2 regions of the Rhodococcus rhodochrous genome follow, and region 2 is predicted to be linked to the other one. Evidence: riboswitches for the same ligand, from Rfam matches in the RefSeq annotation. Region 2 holds a riboswitch; the other holds the start of a gene.

Region 1 (7,840 bases), 2.2 Mb from region 2:
CGACGAGCGCACCGCAGGCGGGTGGGGCCCACGGGAGACGTGGTGCCGCTGGCCAACACCACCGTGACGAACGTGCCCCGCGGGCCGGTCGAGAGTCTCCGCTTCGGTGACAGTCCCGCCGTCGAGGCGATCGGTACTCCGATGCTCAACCGGAACTATGGTCTCGTCCACTCCGTGACGTCGCTCGGCGAGGTTCTCACCTTGTCTTTTCTGGTATCGGACTCCTGCATGCCCGACCCCGGGCAGTACGAGCGGTATCTCGCCGAGGCCTTTGCGGAACTGTCCCGGGACTGCCTGCCTCCGGGCGCCCGGACGGTTTCCGGTACCGGCCGCGATTCGACGCCGGACGGGCGCCTGGAAGAATGAACGACGTGACTGCGACGATCCTGGACGGCAAAGCAACCCGCGACGAAATCTTCGAGGACCTGAAGGTCCGCGTGGATGCGCTGAAGGCCAAGGGCGTCACGCCCGGCCTCGGCACGATCCTCGTCGGCGACGATCCGGGATCCGCGGCCTATGTGCGCGGCAAGCACAACGACTGCGCGAAGGTCGGCATCACGTCGATCCGCAAGGATCTGCCCGCCGACATCACCCAGGAGCAGCTGTTCGAGGCGATAGACGAGCTCAACGCCGATCCCGCCTGCACCGGCTACATCGTGCAGCTCCCGCTGCCGAAGCATCTCGACGAGAACGCGGCGCTCGAGCGCATGGATCCGGGCAAGGACGCCGACGGACTGCACCCGGTCAACCTCGGCCGGCTCGTGCTCGGCAAGGAGGCTCCGCTGCCCTGCACGCCGCGCGGCATCATCCACCTGCTGCGCCGCTACGACGTGGAGATCGCCGGCGCGCACGTGGTGGTGGTCGGTCGTGGCGTCACCGTCGGTCGCCCGATCGGTCTGCTGCTGACCCGTCGTTCGGAGAACGCGACGGTCACCCTCTGCCACACCGGCACCCGTGATCTCGCTGCAGAGGTGCGTCGCGCCGACATCATCGTCGCAGCCGCAGGTGTTCCCGGCCTGGTGACGGCGGACATGGTCAAGCCCGGCGCCGCGGTGCTGGACGTGGGTGTCTCCCGCACTGAGGACGGACTGCGCGGCGACGTCGCCGCCGACGTGCGCGAGGTCGCGGGCTTCGTGTCCCCGAACCCCGGTGGCGTCGGACCGCTGACCCGCGCCTTCCTCCTGACCAACGTCGTGGAGCGGGCCGAGCAGCTCGCGCCCCGATAAGCGGGTCGACGACCCCGGGAGACGAGATGGCTCAGGCTCTGCGATTCACGCGTCTGAACCTGCCGCTGCTCGCGGTCACCCTGGTGATCGCGGCAGCGGTGATCCTGGTGATCGCCGACCGGTGGCGACGCGGAGCGTTCGTCTTCGGCGGCGCCACCATCCTCGCCGGCCTGTTCCGCTGGGCTCTCGACGAGGACAAGGTCGGTGTCCTCGCGGTACGCGGCAAGACGTTCGATGTCGTCTCGATGATGGTCGTCGGCGGAATCGTCGTGGCGCTCGCCGCGTCGATCGACCCGCTGGGAACCGACTAGCCCTCGGCGAGCTTCATCAGTTCGACGAGGAGCTTCGCGACCTCGTCGGCCTCGGTGAGGAATCCGTCGTGCCCGTCGCGGGAGACGAGCACACGCAGGTCGCCCGATCCCGGGAGCAGATCCGCGATCTCCTGCTGCAGGCGCAGCGGATACAGCCGGTCGGAGTCGACGCCGGCGACGATCGTCGGGACCGGGGTGGACGCGAGTGCGGCCTCGACGCCGCCGCGTCCGCGCCCGACGTCGTGCCGGTTCATCACGTCGGACAACACCACATAGGTACCGGGATCGAAGCGCGCGACGAGCTTGCGCGCCTGGTGCTCGAGATAGCTCTGCACGGCGTACCGGCCGCCGCGCCACGGGTCCTCGTCGTCCTGGGGGAGATTCCCGAAGCGCGTGTCGAGTTCGAGTTCGGTCCGGTAGGTGAGGTGCGCGATGGTCCGGGCGATGGCGAGCCCGGCTTCGGGACGCCGCCCCGTGCCGTAGTAGTCGCCGCCCTGCCAGTCGGGGTCGGCCGAGATGGCAGCCATCTGCGCGCTCTGGGTGCCGATCTGGTCGGCGGTCGCGCGGGCACCGGTGGCGAGGACGAGCGACGCCCGCACCCGCTCCGGGTACGCGATGATCCACTCCAGGGTGCGCATGCCGCCCATCGACCCGCCGGTCACGGCGGCGAGGACGTCGATGCCGAGCCTGTCGAGCAGCGCAACCTCGGCCGCCACCTGGTCGCGCACGGTGATCAGCGGAAAGCGGGATCCCCAGGCCTTGCCGTCGGGTGCGGTGCTGCCGGGGCCGGTGGAGCCGCGGCACCCGCCGAGGATGTTCGTCGAGACCACGCACCAGCGATCGGTGTCGATCGGAGCGCCCGGGCCGACCATGCCCGACCACCAACCGGGGGACGGATGGTCCGGTCCGGCGGGGCCGGTGACGTGCGAGTCGCCGGTGAGGGCGTGTTCGACGAGCACCACGTTGTCGCGGGCGGGGGACAGTTCGCCCCACCTCTGCACGGCGATCGTGACGTTCGGCAGCGTCTCGCCGCTCTCGAGCGCGAGATCGCCGATGTCGATGGTGTCGAGGCGTCCGTCCGACGGGGGCAGTTCGACGCGACGCCGCTCGGTGCCCGCCGTCAAGAGATGACCGCCTCGAGGCTCGCGGTGGGCTGGCAGCGCCGGCTGCGGATGTCGGTCATCGTGTCCTTCCGGCGGTGATGGGAGGTGTGATCGTGGCTTGCGTGCGACAGCACATCATCATCTCAGTCCTCCCGACAACAGGCTTGTCGGTGGGGTTCCACCGACCGTGTCATCACCCGGAGCACCCCACCCCGGTCGGAGGGTTGCCGGCCAGCAAGCCGGGGCTTGACGCTGGCACTCATGACTTTCCCGGCAGTCTAGCGACTCTCCGTCGCAGGGTCCTATGCACCCTCTGAACATCCCTGACCAGCAGGAAAGTTACCGGTCGGTAGGGCGTGGGGGTGGGACGAGGCGCTTTGCGGTCATCGGCAATAGCAGTACGCTTGTCATGTTTGGCCGCGGTCCAGGACGTGGACACGGCCATGCTCGCTGCTCGCGAGCCGACGGCGATCGCACCCACAAAGTGCGGTCGATTGGGGACCTACAGAAACGTCCTAGGAGGACACGAAGCGCATATGTCCAAGATCAAGGTTGAAGGTAAGGTCGTCGAACTCGACGGCGACGAGATGACCCGCATCATCTGGCAGTTCATCAAGGACAAGCTGATCCACCCGTACCTGGACGTGGATCTCGAGTACTACGACCTCGGCGTGGAACACCGCGACGCCACCGACGACCAGGTGACGGTCGACGCGGCGAACGCCATCAAGAAGCACAACGTCGGCGTCAAGTGCGCCACCATCACCCCCGACGAAGCGCGTGTCGAGGAATTCGGTCTGAAGAAGATGTGGCGGTCGCCCAACGGCACCATCCGTAACATCCTCGGCGGCACCATCTTCCGCGCGCCCATCATCATCTCGAACGTACCGCGTCTGGTGCCGGGCTGGACCAAGCCCGTCGTCGTCGGCCGTCACGCGTTCGGCGATCAGTACCGCGCCACCGACTTCAAGGTCGACCGCCCGGGCACCGTCACCATCACCTTCACGCCCGAGGACGGCAGCGAGCCGATCCAGCACGAGGTCTGCCGGATCCCCGAGGACGGCGGCGTCGTGATGGGTATGTACAACTACAAGAAGTCCATCCAGGACTTCGCGCGTGCATCCTTCTCCTACGGCCTGCAGCGCAACTACCCGGTCTACCTGTCGACCAAGAACACGATCCTGAAGGCCTACGACGGCATGTTCAAGGACGAGTTCCAGCGGATCTTCGACGAGGAGTTCAAGACCGAGTTCGAGGCCGCCGGTCTCACCTACGAGCACCGCCTCATCGACGACATGGTCGCATCGTCCCTCAAGTGGGAGGGCGGCTACGTCTGGGCCTGCAAGAACTACGACGGCGACGTCCAGTCCGACACCGTCGCGCAGGGCTACGGCTCGCTGGGTCTGATGACCTCCGTCCTGATGACCCCGGACGGCAAGACCGTCGAAGCGGAGGCCGCACACGGCACCGTCACCCGGCACTACCGTCAGCACCAGCAGGGCAAGCCGACGTCGACCAACCCGATCGCGTCGATCTTCGCCTGGACCCGCGGACTCGAGCACCGCGGCAAGCTGGACAACACCCCCGAGGTCATCGAGTTCGCGCAGCAGCTCGAGGACGTCGTCATCAAAACCGTCGAAGCCGGTCAGATGACCAAGGACCTCGCACTGCTCGTCGGCCCCGAGCAGGGCTGGCTGACCACCGAGGAGTTCCTCGCCGCACTCGACGAGAACCTGCAGAAGGCTCGCGCCTGATCTTCCGCTCCGTTCTCGACAGCATGTACACGGGACGCCCGAATCGGGCGTCCCGTGTCGTGTTTCCCGAGCACTCCCGGCACCGGCTACCGTTTCGTGTACCACTGTCAGTCGCATCACCGTAGGGCCCGGGAGGAGGACGGCCGTGACCACCACTGCCACCGACTCCGAAGGCCGCGGCGGAGCGCACGCCCGCCGACGGTTCTGGACGCGGGTGTGGATGCTGATGTTCGGCTCGGCGCTGGCCTACCTGCCGGTCGCCCTCGCCCCCAACCTGATCCATGCGATCGCCCGCCGCACCGACGAACTGGCCTACGACCGGTCCACGCCGGTGCGCAGCGGCGTGCTCACCACCCTCACGATGGGTGAGGCCGCCGCCGTCCTCGGGGTGCTCGCCGCCCTCGTCATTGCGCTCAATCTCATCGCGTGGTCGCTCGGCCCCGCCATCACCGCCGAGGGTTCGTCCCGATCGACCGAGGCGCTGCGCCTCGAACACCTCGAATTGTGCGGGTCGGTGTTCGGCGTCGGGGCGACGATGACCTTCGTCGCTGCGCTGCTCGACGGCCTCCCGCACTCCGTGGATCTGGCGGCGCTGCTGCTGTTCCCGGCGGTCTTCGTGATCGTGGTGCTCAGCCAGGATCTGTTCCTCGCGACCCAGCGCGGCGTCGGTGCCCGCCGTCGTCTGCGCCGGGAGGCGTCACTGCTGCGCCGACGCGAACTGCTCGCCACGGCGGCGAGGCTGCGACCGGACGACCCGCGGGTCGCCGGCCACCCCTTCGCGGCGCTCGCCGTCGAACTCGCGGTCCTGGCCGTCGTCACGGTGGTGACGGGGCTCCTCATGATCGTGGTGTTCGACGACGAGTCGGGTTCCGGGCCCCTCCTGGACTCCTCGGACGTCGCTTTCGTGGTGGTCACGTCCGCGATCACGATGTTCACGGCTGTCGTCCTCGTGCTGTGGACGGTCCGCTGCTGGTTGCTCCGCCGATACGTCGGCGCGGTCCTGGCCGCGGCCCTGGGTGGCACCCTCTACGTCGTGGTCGGTGCGGGAATCGTGTGGGCGGCACTCGACGAGGACGCCGTCGCCGAGGCGATCGCCTCCGCCGCCGTCCTGTACGCCTGGATAGTGCTGCCGGCCGCCGTCCTGCTCCTCGGCACCGTCGGGGTCGGCCGTCGGGGTCGGTTCCCGGGTGTCATCGCCGCCCTGCGCGCCGCGGTGTTGCGCGAGCGGTACCGGGTGCGGCGCGCCGAGCTCGACGGTGGCCGGAGGAACGGTCGAGCGGAGGGGTCCGTCCCGCCGCTCCGTCATCTGATCGTGCGGGCGCGCACCGTCGCCCGTGTCGCTCCGGCGGACCGGACATGACGACGGGGACGTCCTCCTCGGAGGACGTCCCCGTCGATCCACTCGTCTACCGGTGTGCGCCCACCGGTTCGGGCTCCGTTGCCCGCTGCCGCTCCGTCTGCTCGGTCAGCAGGTGGCCGAACAGACCCCCGGCGCGCAGCCATTCCCACTCGAGGGGAGTGTCGATCCGACAGAGCGCCGTGCCCTCCCACGCGATCTCGCCCGCACGGCGGACCCGGACGGTGATCTCGGTGGTCGATCCGAGATCGGCCAGTCCGATCAGGTCGATATCCTCACTGCCGTCGAAGGTCTCCGGGGTGGGTCCCTGCCACTGGATCGGCAGGACGCCCATCGCGACCAGATTGGTGCGATGGATGCGTTCGAAGCTACGGGCGAGGACCGCGCGGATGCCGAGCAGCCGAGTGACCTTCGCGGCCCAGTCCCGCGCCGATCCGGCGCCGTACAGTTCACCGGCGACCACCACGACCGGCGTGCCCTGCCGGCGGTGGTACTCGGCGGCCTCGTGGACGGGCACCGGCTCCTCACCGGGTGCCGTGCGCGTCCAGCCACCCTGCTTCTCGGGCACGAGCAGATTTGCGAGGCGGGTGTTGGCGAAGCCACCCCGGATCATGACGTCGTGATTGAGCCGCCGGGAGCTGAAAGTGCCCAGCGCCCGGTCGCCCACACCGCGCTCGCGGAGCCAACGCCCTGCTGCGGAGTCCGGCAGGACCCGTGCGACCGGCGAGATGTGGTCGGTGGTGACCGCATCGCCGAGGACCAGCAGAGGCCGCGCGGTCAGATCCCCCGTGAGGGTGGGAGACGTCAGCTCCGGGTCGGTGAAGGGCGGGCGACGGATGCTGCCGGCCTCCCCGTCCCAGCGGTAGTGCTCGCCGCGCGGGTACTCGAGTTCCTGCCAGCGCGTGGTGGTCAACTCCCGGTGCGCGTCGCGCCCGAGTGCGGTGGCCTCGTGCTCGGCCAGCAGCGCGTCGATCTCCTCGTCGGAGGGCCACAGGTCGGCGAGGGTGACGTCGGTGCCGTTCTCGGCCCGCCCGATCGGTTCGCTCGTCACATCGATGCGGACGTTGCCCGCGAGGGCGTAGGCCACGACCATCGCGGGGGAGGCGAGGTAGGCGTGTGCGACGGCCGGGTGGATGCGTCCGGTGAAGTTGCGGTTGCCCGACAGCACCGCCGCGAGCGCGGTGTCCTTCGCCCGGTCGGCTCCGGACAGGGCCGGGCTGAGCGGCCCGGAATTGCCCATGCAGGTGCCGCATCCGAATCCCGCGACCTGGAAGCCGAGCCGGTCGAGGTGGTCCTGCAGACCCGCCGAGGCCAACAGATCGGCGGCCGCCCGCGAGCCGGGCGTGAACGACGTCTTCGTCCAGGCCGGCGGACGCAGACCGGCCGCGACGGCGTTGCGCGCCAGCAGACCCGCTGCGACCAGCGATCGGGGATTGGACGTGTTGGTGCAGCTGGTGATCGCGGCGATCGCAATGTCGCCATCGAGCGGTCCGCTCTCGCCGCGGGAGGCCGGAACCTCGGCGGGCGACAAGGCGTCGTGCGGCCGGGACGGTCCGGCGAGGGTGGTGGTGATGCTCCCGAGGTCGATCGACAGACCGGTCTCGAACCGGGGTGCCGGGCTGCTCGGGGTGCGGAACAGACCCTGGGCTCTCAGGTACTGCTCGGCGAGCCGGACACGCTCGGGGGAGCGGCCCGTTGCGGCCAGGTACTCGATCGTCCGGCGATCGGCGGGGAACCACGCCATCGTCGCCCCGTATTCGGGTGCCATGTTGGCGACGGTTGCGCGGTCGGGCACCGACAATGCCTCCAGGCCCGGACCGTGGAACTCGACGACGGCGCCGACGACGTTCAGTGCGCGCAGCTTCTCGGCGAGGGTGAGGGCGAGATCGGAGGCGAACACCCCGGGGGCGAGACGTCCGGTGAGCTCGATGCCGACGACGCGGGGCACGCGGATCATGACGGCCTGCCCGAGGGCGGCGGCGGTGGCCTCGATGCCGCCGACGCCCCAGCCGGTGACGCCGAGAGCGTTGATCATCGTGGTGTGCGAGTCGGTGCCGACCAGGCTGTCCAACGCTGCGACGTGACGGCC
Region 2 (7,840 bases):
CAGTGTCGACGTCCACGTCTCCCGGATCCGTTCCAAGCTGGGACGTTTCGGCAACATCATCACGACCGTGCGTGGTTCGGGTTACCGGTTCGATCCCGATCCGCGCGTGCACGTCGTCGAAGTACTCGACCGCCGCACGGCGTGAACGCATGCGAAGGAGGGGCAGGAGTCGAACACCTGCCCCTCCTTCGTGATACCGACCGATGTCAGGAAGCGCGCACGGACGCCTGGGCACCTTCACCGAACCGGCGCAGGACCTCGACGACGGTCGGTGAGACCTCGATGAGGCCGCGCGACTCCAGCCACGGCAGCGTTCCGTCGACGAGATGCTCGACGGTGAACGGCGCGGCGAGCGGGATCAGCGTGACGCCGTCGGCGACCTGCACGGCATGGATGTCGGCGATCAACCCGGCGAGACCGTGCGGCGTTCCGACATAAGACAGCGTGCCGGCCTCCCCGCGAGTCGATTCCGGGCGGGTGCGCCGGGTGCGGGCGGTGCGGGCATCGGAGGCGAGGACGACCTCGACGTCGACGAGCACCGTGACCGAATCGGGATCGCGCCCCTCCCCGGCGGCCTCCGCGCGGATGCGGTCGCGCAGTTTCCCGGCCTCACGCAGGTCGGCGGCACGCACCCGCACGACGTTGGATGCATCGGCACTGAGGTCGAGCGGCGGGTCGCCGGCACGCCCCAGGGTCAGGTCGGCCCAGTAGTCGGGCCCGGAGTGACCGGCGAGTTCGACGGCGACACGCAACGGCCGGACGGTTTCGGACTCGACGACGGCCGGGTCTGCGGTGGCCGGATCTGCTGATCCAGGGGTGACGGTGGATGCGACGGACATGGGATGCCTCTCGGTACGGGCCGCGGAGCGGCACGGAGGGATCGGCCTGTGAGCCGGAAGACTGTGAGGAGAAGACCTTCAGTCCGGACAGATTCCCGATGCCGTACGGCAGAGGTCGACATGGCGACGGCACCAGCGTGCCGCAGCGATCGCCCTCGTCCGTTCCATGCGAATTACCCTACTTATCCTGTGGGGAATTGTCGACCGCTAGACGCACGGAGATGCGTCGCCATCGGTCGCCCCGAGACCGGGACGCGTCTCCGGCGAGGGATTCCACACGCCGTCGGTCTTCGCGTGCACCCACGTCGGCCCGCTCTCGACCAGCGACCGGAGCGCTCCGAGGAGCCGCTCGACGTCAGCGGACGAGCTGCCGAGCCCGAGCGACGCCCGGACGGCACCGCCGGCGCGACCGACCCGCGCGAGCAGCGGGTGGGCGCAGAAACGTCCGTCACGGACGCCGATGCCGTGCTCGGCGGACAGATAGGAGGCGACGTGGCCGGGCTCGTAACCGTCGACCGTGAAGGTGACGATGCCGACGCTGTCGGCCGAATCGTTCCACAGCCGAAGCACTTCCACACCGTCGATGGTCTGCAGACCGTCGACGAGCAGGGCGCACAGGGCCTCCTCGTGACGGGTCACCGCGTCGGAGTCGAAACCGGCGAGCGCATCGCACGCGGCGGCAAGAGCGGCGACACCGAGCACGTTGGGGGTGCCGGCCTCGTGACGTGCAGGGGCGCAGGCCCATTCGGTGTGATCGAGGCGCACCTCGCGCACCGCGCCGCCACCGGCGAGATACGGCTCGGCGGCGTCGAGCCAGTCTCGGCGGCCGACGAGCGCTCCCGCACCGAACGGCGCGTACAGCTTGTGGCCGGAGAACGCGAGGTAGTCCACACCGAGCTCGGCGAGATCGACACGGCGGTGGGGCACGAGCTGCGCACCGTCGACGAGGATCCGGGCGCCGGAAGCGTGTGCGAGCTCGGCGAGTTCGGCGATCGGCAGGACCTCACCGGTGACGTTGGAAGCACCGGTGACGGCGAGCAGGGCCGCGGGGGCACGCTGCAGTTCGACCGCGAGGCGCCACACCGTCTCGGAGACGGTGTCCGCGGCCTCGACGATGCGAGAATTCTTCCAGGGCAGCAGATTCGCGTGATGCTCGATGTCGAGCACGACGACATCGCCGGGCACCGCACTCGCGAGCAGGTTCAGCGAATCGGTGGTGTTGCGCGTGAAGACGACGACCTGGTCGTCGGCCGCGCCGACGAAGCGCGAGACGGACGTGCGGGCGTCCTCGTAGGCGGTGGTGCTGATCCGCGAGGCGTATCCGGCGCCGCGGTGCACGCTCGCGTAGAAGGGCAGCAGCTCCGTGATGCGGTCGGTGACGGCGGACAGCGCCGGTGCGCTCGCCGCGTAGTCGAAGTTCGCGTAGGTGCAGGTACCACCCTGGACGAGCGGAACCTGCACGTCACAGCCGGAAACGGTGGCGAACGGAGCGATGCAGGTGGTGGCGGCTACAGCAGTCATGACAAATCCCTCGTGTACTCGGGGACCCGCCGGTGACGCCTACGACGGAGAATTCTCGTCGCCGGCGGAGTCCGCGCTTGCCGTGTCCGGTAGTGGATTCACGGCCCGGTCGTCACCCGGAGCACCCCACCGCGGTTGGAGGGTTGCCGACCAGCTAGCCGGGGCTTGACGCTGGTACTCATGACCTGGCGAAGAGAATGGCAGGACGACCGAGCCGTGTCAACCCCGCACCGCTCCGCGTCGCCCGGCACCGCACGACGCCGACACGCGTTCTGCGCGCCGAACGTTCACCTGCCGTCCACCCGGACGTGAGATAACCGGAAGCACCATCGAGCAGAAGGACCCGCGGAGTTGCCAGCCATAACCTCGACCCCCGTCGGCCGGTCCCCCATCCCGGACGAGTTTCTCCGCGCGTCGCACGCTCCACCCGCCCGCACCCTCGTCGACCTGCTGCGGAGCACTGCCGAAGCACATCCCGACGCCCCCGCGATCGACGACGGCTCGACGGTCCTCGAATACGCCGAACTGGCCGAGGCGGTGATCGCGGGTGCGTATGCGCTGAACGACGCGGGTGTCGGGGCCGGCGACAGGGTCGGGGTGCGCATGACCTCCGGGCGCAGCGACCTGTATGTGACGATTCTCTCCATTCTCGCCGCGGGCGCCGCGTACGTCCCCGTCGACGCCGACGATCCCGACGAGCGGGCCGAACTCGTGTTCTCGGAAGCGCAGGTCACCGCCATCGTCACCGACGAGGGCATCGGACCGGGCACGGCCGCACCGTCGGGCACCCCGGTGGTACGGGGTCCGAACCTCGACGACGACGCGTGGATCATCTTCACCTCCGGTTCGACCGGGACACCGAAGGGTGTCGCCGTCACCCACCGCAACGCGGCGGCCTTCGTCGACGCGGAAGCACGGATGTTCTGCCAGGGGGCGCCGCTCGGTCCCGGCGACCGGGTCCTGGCCGGCTTGTCGGTGGCGTTCGACGCCTCGTGCGAGGAGATGTGGCTCGCGTGGCGGCACGGCGCCTGTCTGGTTCCGGCGCCCCGCGCGCTGGTCCGCTCCGGCATGGATCTCGGGCCGTGGCTCGTCTCGCGCAACATCAACGTCGTCTCCACGGTGCCCACCCTCGCGGCGATGTGGCCGGCCGAAGCCCTCGAGGCGGTGCGTCTGCTCATCTTCGGTGGCGAGGCCTGCCCACCCGATCTCGTCGAACGTCTCGCCGTTCCGGGACGCGAGGTGTGGAACACCTACGGACCCACCGAGGCGACGGTCGTGGCCTGCGCGTCGCTGATGGACGGCACCGGACCGGTCCGCATCGGCCTGCCCCTCGACGGATGGGATCTCGCCGTCGTGGACGCCGACGGCAACCCCGTCGAGGAGGGCGCGACCGGTGAACTCGTCATCGGCGGTGTCGGTCTCGCGCGCTACCTCGATCCGGCGAAGGACGCCGAGAAGTACGCTCCCATGCCCACTCTCGGCTGGGACCGCGCCTACCGCAGCGGTGATCTCGTGACGCTCGACCGCGCCGGCCTGCTGTTCCAGGGGCGCGCCGACGACCAGGTCAAGATCGGTGGCCGCCGCATCGAACTCGGCGAGGTCGACAACGCGCTGCAGAACCTGCCCGGTGTGGCGGGCGGCGCGTGCGCGGTCCGCAAGACGGTCGCGGGACATTCGATCCTCGTGGGATACATCGCCTCCACCGATCCGGACTTCGACATCGCGTCGGCCCACGACCTGCTGTCCGAACAACTCCCGGCCGCGCTCGTCCCGCGACTCGCGCTCGTCGACGAACTGCCCACCCGCACGTCCGGCAAGGTCGACCGCAACGCCCTGCCGTGGCCGCTGCCCGGCGCCGATGCCGACTCGGTGGAAGCACTCGGTCTCGATCCCACCGCCGAATGGGTCGCCGAACTGTGGACCGACATCCTCGGCGCCCGGATCGAGGGCGTCGACGACGACTTCTTCGAACTCGGCGGTGGTTCCCTCGCGGCGGCGCAACTCGTCACGGCGCTGCGGAGCCGGTATCCGGAGATGACGGTCGCGGAACTGTACGACCACCCGAGGCTCGGATCGCTCGCCGTCTATCTCGACGAACTCGCGCCGACGGAAGCGGCGACACCGCGTGAGGTGATGCCGGTGCCGCGACTCGCCCAGCTCGGGCAGATCGCGGTGACCGCCGTCCTCACCACCCTCACCGGACTGCAGTGGGTGACGTGGCTGGCGATCCTGAACAACGTCGTCGCGTTCGTCGTGGACGTGCCGTGGACCGTCACCCTGTCGTGGTGGTGGGTCGCGTTCGGTGTCCTGCTGTTCCTCACGCCCGTCGGGCGCATGGCGATCTCCGTCGCGGGTTCGCGTCTGCTCCTGCGCGGCATGAAGCCCGGAAGCTACCCCCGCGGCGGGAGCGTCCACCTCCGGCTGTGGACGGCCCTGCGACTGTCCGAGGCCGTGGGTGCCGTGAACATCTCGAGCGCTCCCTGGATGCGCCAGTACGCGCGGGCGCTGGGAGCGAAGGTGGGCCGCGACGTCGACCTGCACAGTCTTCCGCCCGTCACCGGCCTCCTCGAACTCGGCGACGGTTGTGCCGTCGAGCCGGAGGTGGATCTCGGTGGCTACTGGGTGGACGGCGACGTCGTCCACATCGGAAGCATCCGGATCGGTGCCGGTGCCACGGTGGGCGCCCGATCGTTCCTGGCCCCCGGTGCGCGGATCGGTAAGAACGCCGAAGTGGAGGCCGGATCCGCGGTGTTCGGTCGCGTGAAGGCCGGGCAGAACTGGTCGGGTTCCCCCGCCCGCAAGGCCGGCAAGGCCGATCGGCCGTGGCCCGCCGCGACTCCGCCGCGGGGCGGCAGGTGGGTGCCGGTCTACGCGCTGTCGTCGATCCTGCTCGGCGGCCTGCCCGTCGTCTCGATCGCCGCCGGGGTCGCGCTGCTCGTGTGGTGGGTGCACGACACCCCCACCGTCTCCGACGCCGTGGTGCACTCCCTGGCGATGCTGCCCGTCGCGGCGCTGCTGACGATGTTCGTCTTCGCCCTGCTCACCCTGATGGCGGTGCGGCTGCTCGCCGTCGGGATGACAGAGGGCTGGCATCCCGTGCGCAGCCGCGTGGGCTGGCAGGTGTGGTTCACCGAGCGCCTCATGGATTCCTCGCGCACCTTCCTGTTCCCGCTCTACGCGTCGATGCTCACCCCGATCTGGCTCCGATTGCTCGGCGCCGACATCGGCAAGGACGTCGAGGCGTCGACCGTGCTGATGGTCCCCAAGTTCACGAAGGTCGCCGACGGAGCGTTCCTTGCCGACGACACGATGGTCGCCTCCTACGAACTCGGCGGCGGATGGCTGTACATCTCGCATGCGAAGGTCGGCAAGCGCGCCTTCCTCGGGAACTCGGGCATGGCGGCGCCGGGGCGCCGGGTCCCGAAGCACGGGCTCGTCGCGGTGCTCTCCGCGGCTCCGGAGAAGGCGAAATCCGGCTCGTCGTGGCTGGGCAGTCCCCCGGTGCGCCTGCGGCGCGCGAGCGGCGACAGCGACGCGAGTCGCACCTTCGAACCGCCGCTGAAACTCAAGATCGCGCGTGGCGCGGTGGAGACTTTCCGGCTCGTGCCCATGGTCGTCACCTACGGCATCGGGCTCGGTGTGCTCTTCGCCCTCAACACCCTCGCCGTGCACCTGGGCTATCTCGCCGCTGCGCTGCTGGGCGGTCTCGTGCTCATGGTGGCCGGAGCCGTGGCGTGCCTCGTGACCGTGATCGCGAAGTGGCTCGTCGTCGGTCGGATCGGACGCGTCGAGCACCCGCTGTGGAGTTCGTTCGTGTGGCGCAACGAGGTCTCCGACACCTTTGTCGAGACCGTCGCGGCACCGTGGTTCGCCCGGGCCGCGGCGGGCACCGCCGTGATGAACCTGTGGCTGCGCGCGCTGGGGTCGAGGATCGGCCGCGGTGTGTGGTGTGAGAGCTACTGGTTGCCCGAGGCCGACCTGGTGTCACTGGGCGACGGTGCGACCGTCGAACGCGGTTGTGTTGTACAGACCCACCTGTTCCATGATCGGATCATGTCCATGGACACCGTGACCCTCGGCGCCGGCGCCACGCTCGGCCCCCAATGCGTCGCGTTGCCCGCCTCGGGCATCGGCGACGGCGCCACCGTCGGCCCGGCCTCGCTGGTGATGCGCGGTGACGTCGTCCCGCCGTCCACTCGCTGGCAGGGCAATCCGATCACGCCGTGGACCACGCCGAACGACTGGTCACCGCGGTGAAGCCCATCAAGGCCGCCAAGCCCGTCGCGCCGGTCGCCGCGGACCGGCCGCTCGACCCCTATCTGCCCGAGAGCGGGAACCGCGGCTACCGGGTCTCCCGCTACGAACTCGAACTCACCTACAAGGTCGTGTCCAACCGACTCGACGGCCGGGCGAAGATCATCGCCACGACGACGGACGTGCGCGCCGAGTACTCGCTCGATCTCGCGCGATCGATGCGGGTCGCGAAGGTGACCGTCAACGGCCGACGTCCCGCCAAGTTCGCGCATCGCGGTGGCAAGCTCACCGTCACCCCCGCCGAGAAACTGCCCGCCGGGGCGGTCCTCGTCTTCGGTGTGCAGTACTCGGGGACTCCCATCCCGCTGCGGACCATGTGGGGTGAGGTCGGCTGGGAGGAACTCGACGAGGGGTCGCTCGTCGCGAGCCAGCCCAACGGCGCACCCACCTGGTTCCCCTGCGACGACCATCCCGGTTCGAAGGCCACCTACCGCATCGCGGTCACCACCGACGCTCCGTTCGTCGCGATCGCGAACGGCACGCTGGTGCACAAGACCACGAAGGCGAGCCGCACCACCCGGGTGTACGAGCAACCCGAACCGATGGCGACCTATCTCGCCACGGTCCAGACCGGACACTACGAGATACGCACCCTCGCAACGGAACCCGTACCGCAGTACGGAATACACCCGCCTCGCCTGCGCGCGGAGTTCGATCGGGACTTCGCTCGCCAGACCGAGATGCTCGAGTTGTTCACACGCCTGTTCGGCCCGTACCCGTTCGCGCACTACACCGCTCTGGTGACCGACGACGACCTCGAGATCCCCCTCGAGGCACAGGGATTGTCGATTTTCGGCGCGAACTTCTGCGACGGTACCGGCCGCGAGGAACGGCTCGTCGCACACGAGTTGGCGCACCAGTGGTTCGGCAACAGCCTCACACTGAACCGATGGTGCGACATCTGGCTCCACGAAGGATTCGCGTGCTACGCGGAGTGGCTGTGGTCGGAGAACTCGGGCGGCAGACCGGCGCATGCACACGCGCTCGACGCCCACCGGGGACTGGCCCGCAAGCCGCAGGACATCCTGCTCGAGGATCCGGGCCCGAAGGACATGTTCGACGACCGCATCTACAAGCGCGGGGCACTGACCCTGCACGCCCTGCGCTTGCAGCTCGGCGACGAGCCGTTCTTCACCCTCCTGCGGACGTGGACCGAGGAACACCGG

What was found. Region 2 has a riboswitch for S-adenosylmethionine ahead of C6Y44_RS02385 (aminotransferase class V-fold PLP-dependent enzyme). Riboswitches for the same ligand answer to the same signal wherever they lie in the genome.
Region 1: another riboswitch for S-adenosylmethionine. It lies ahead of metX (homoserine O-acetyltransferase MetX); the one in region 2 lies ahead of C6Y44_RS02385 (aminotransferase class V-fold PLP-dependent enzyme).

Annotation. Positions count from the first base shown of each region.
Region 1 covers NZ_CP027557.1:3,785,835-3,793,674, reverse strand. Annotated here, with positions in the region: gene C6Y44_RS17675 (wax ester/triacylglycerol synthase domain-containing protein) at 1-366, shown strand, start outside; gene C6Y44_RS17670 (bifunctional methylenetetrahydrofolate dehydrogenase/methenyltetrahydrofolate cyclohydrolase) at 372-1,226, shown strand; gene C6Y44_RS17665 (DUF3017 domain-containing protein) at 1,253-1,537, shown strand; gene metX (homoserine O-acetyltransferase MetX) at 1,534-2,661, opposite strand; SAM riboswitch class IV at 2,796-2,907, opposite strand; gene C6Y44_RS17655 (NADP-dependent isocitrate dehydrogenase) at 3,177-4,394, shown strand; gene C6Y44_RS17650 (hypothetical protein) at 4,540-5,754, shown strand; gene acnA (aconitate hydratase) at 5,801-7,840, opposite strand, start outside.
Region 2 covers NZ_CP027557.1:525,085-532,924, reverse strand. Annotated here, with positions in the region: gene C6Y44_RS02395 (winged helix-turn-helix domain-containing protein) at 1-145, shown strand, start outside; gene C6Y44_RS02390 (hypothetical protein) at 207-839, opposite strand; gene C6Y44_RS02385 (aminotransferase class V-fold PLP-dependent enzyme) at 1,047-2,360, opposite strand; SAM riboswitch class IV at 2,429-2,546, opposite strand; gene C6Y44_RS02380 (Pls/PosA family non-ribosomal peptide synthetase) at 2,712-6,617, shown strand; gene C6Y44_RS02375 (M1 family metallopeptidase) at 6,584-7,840, shown strand, end outside.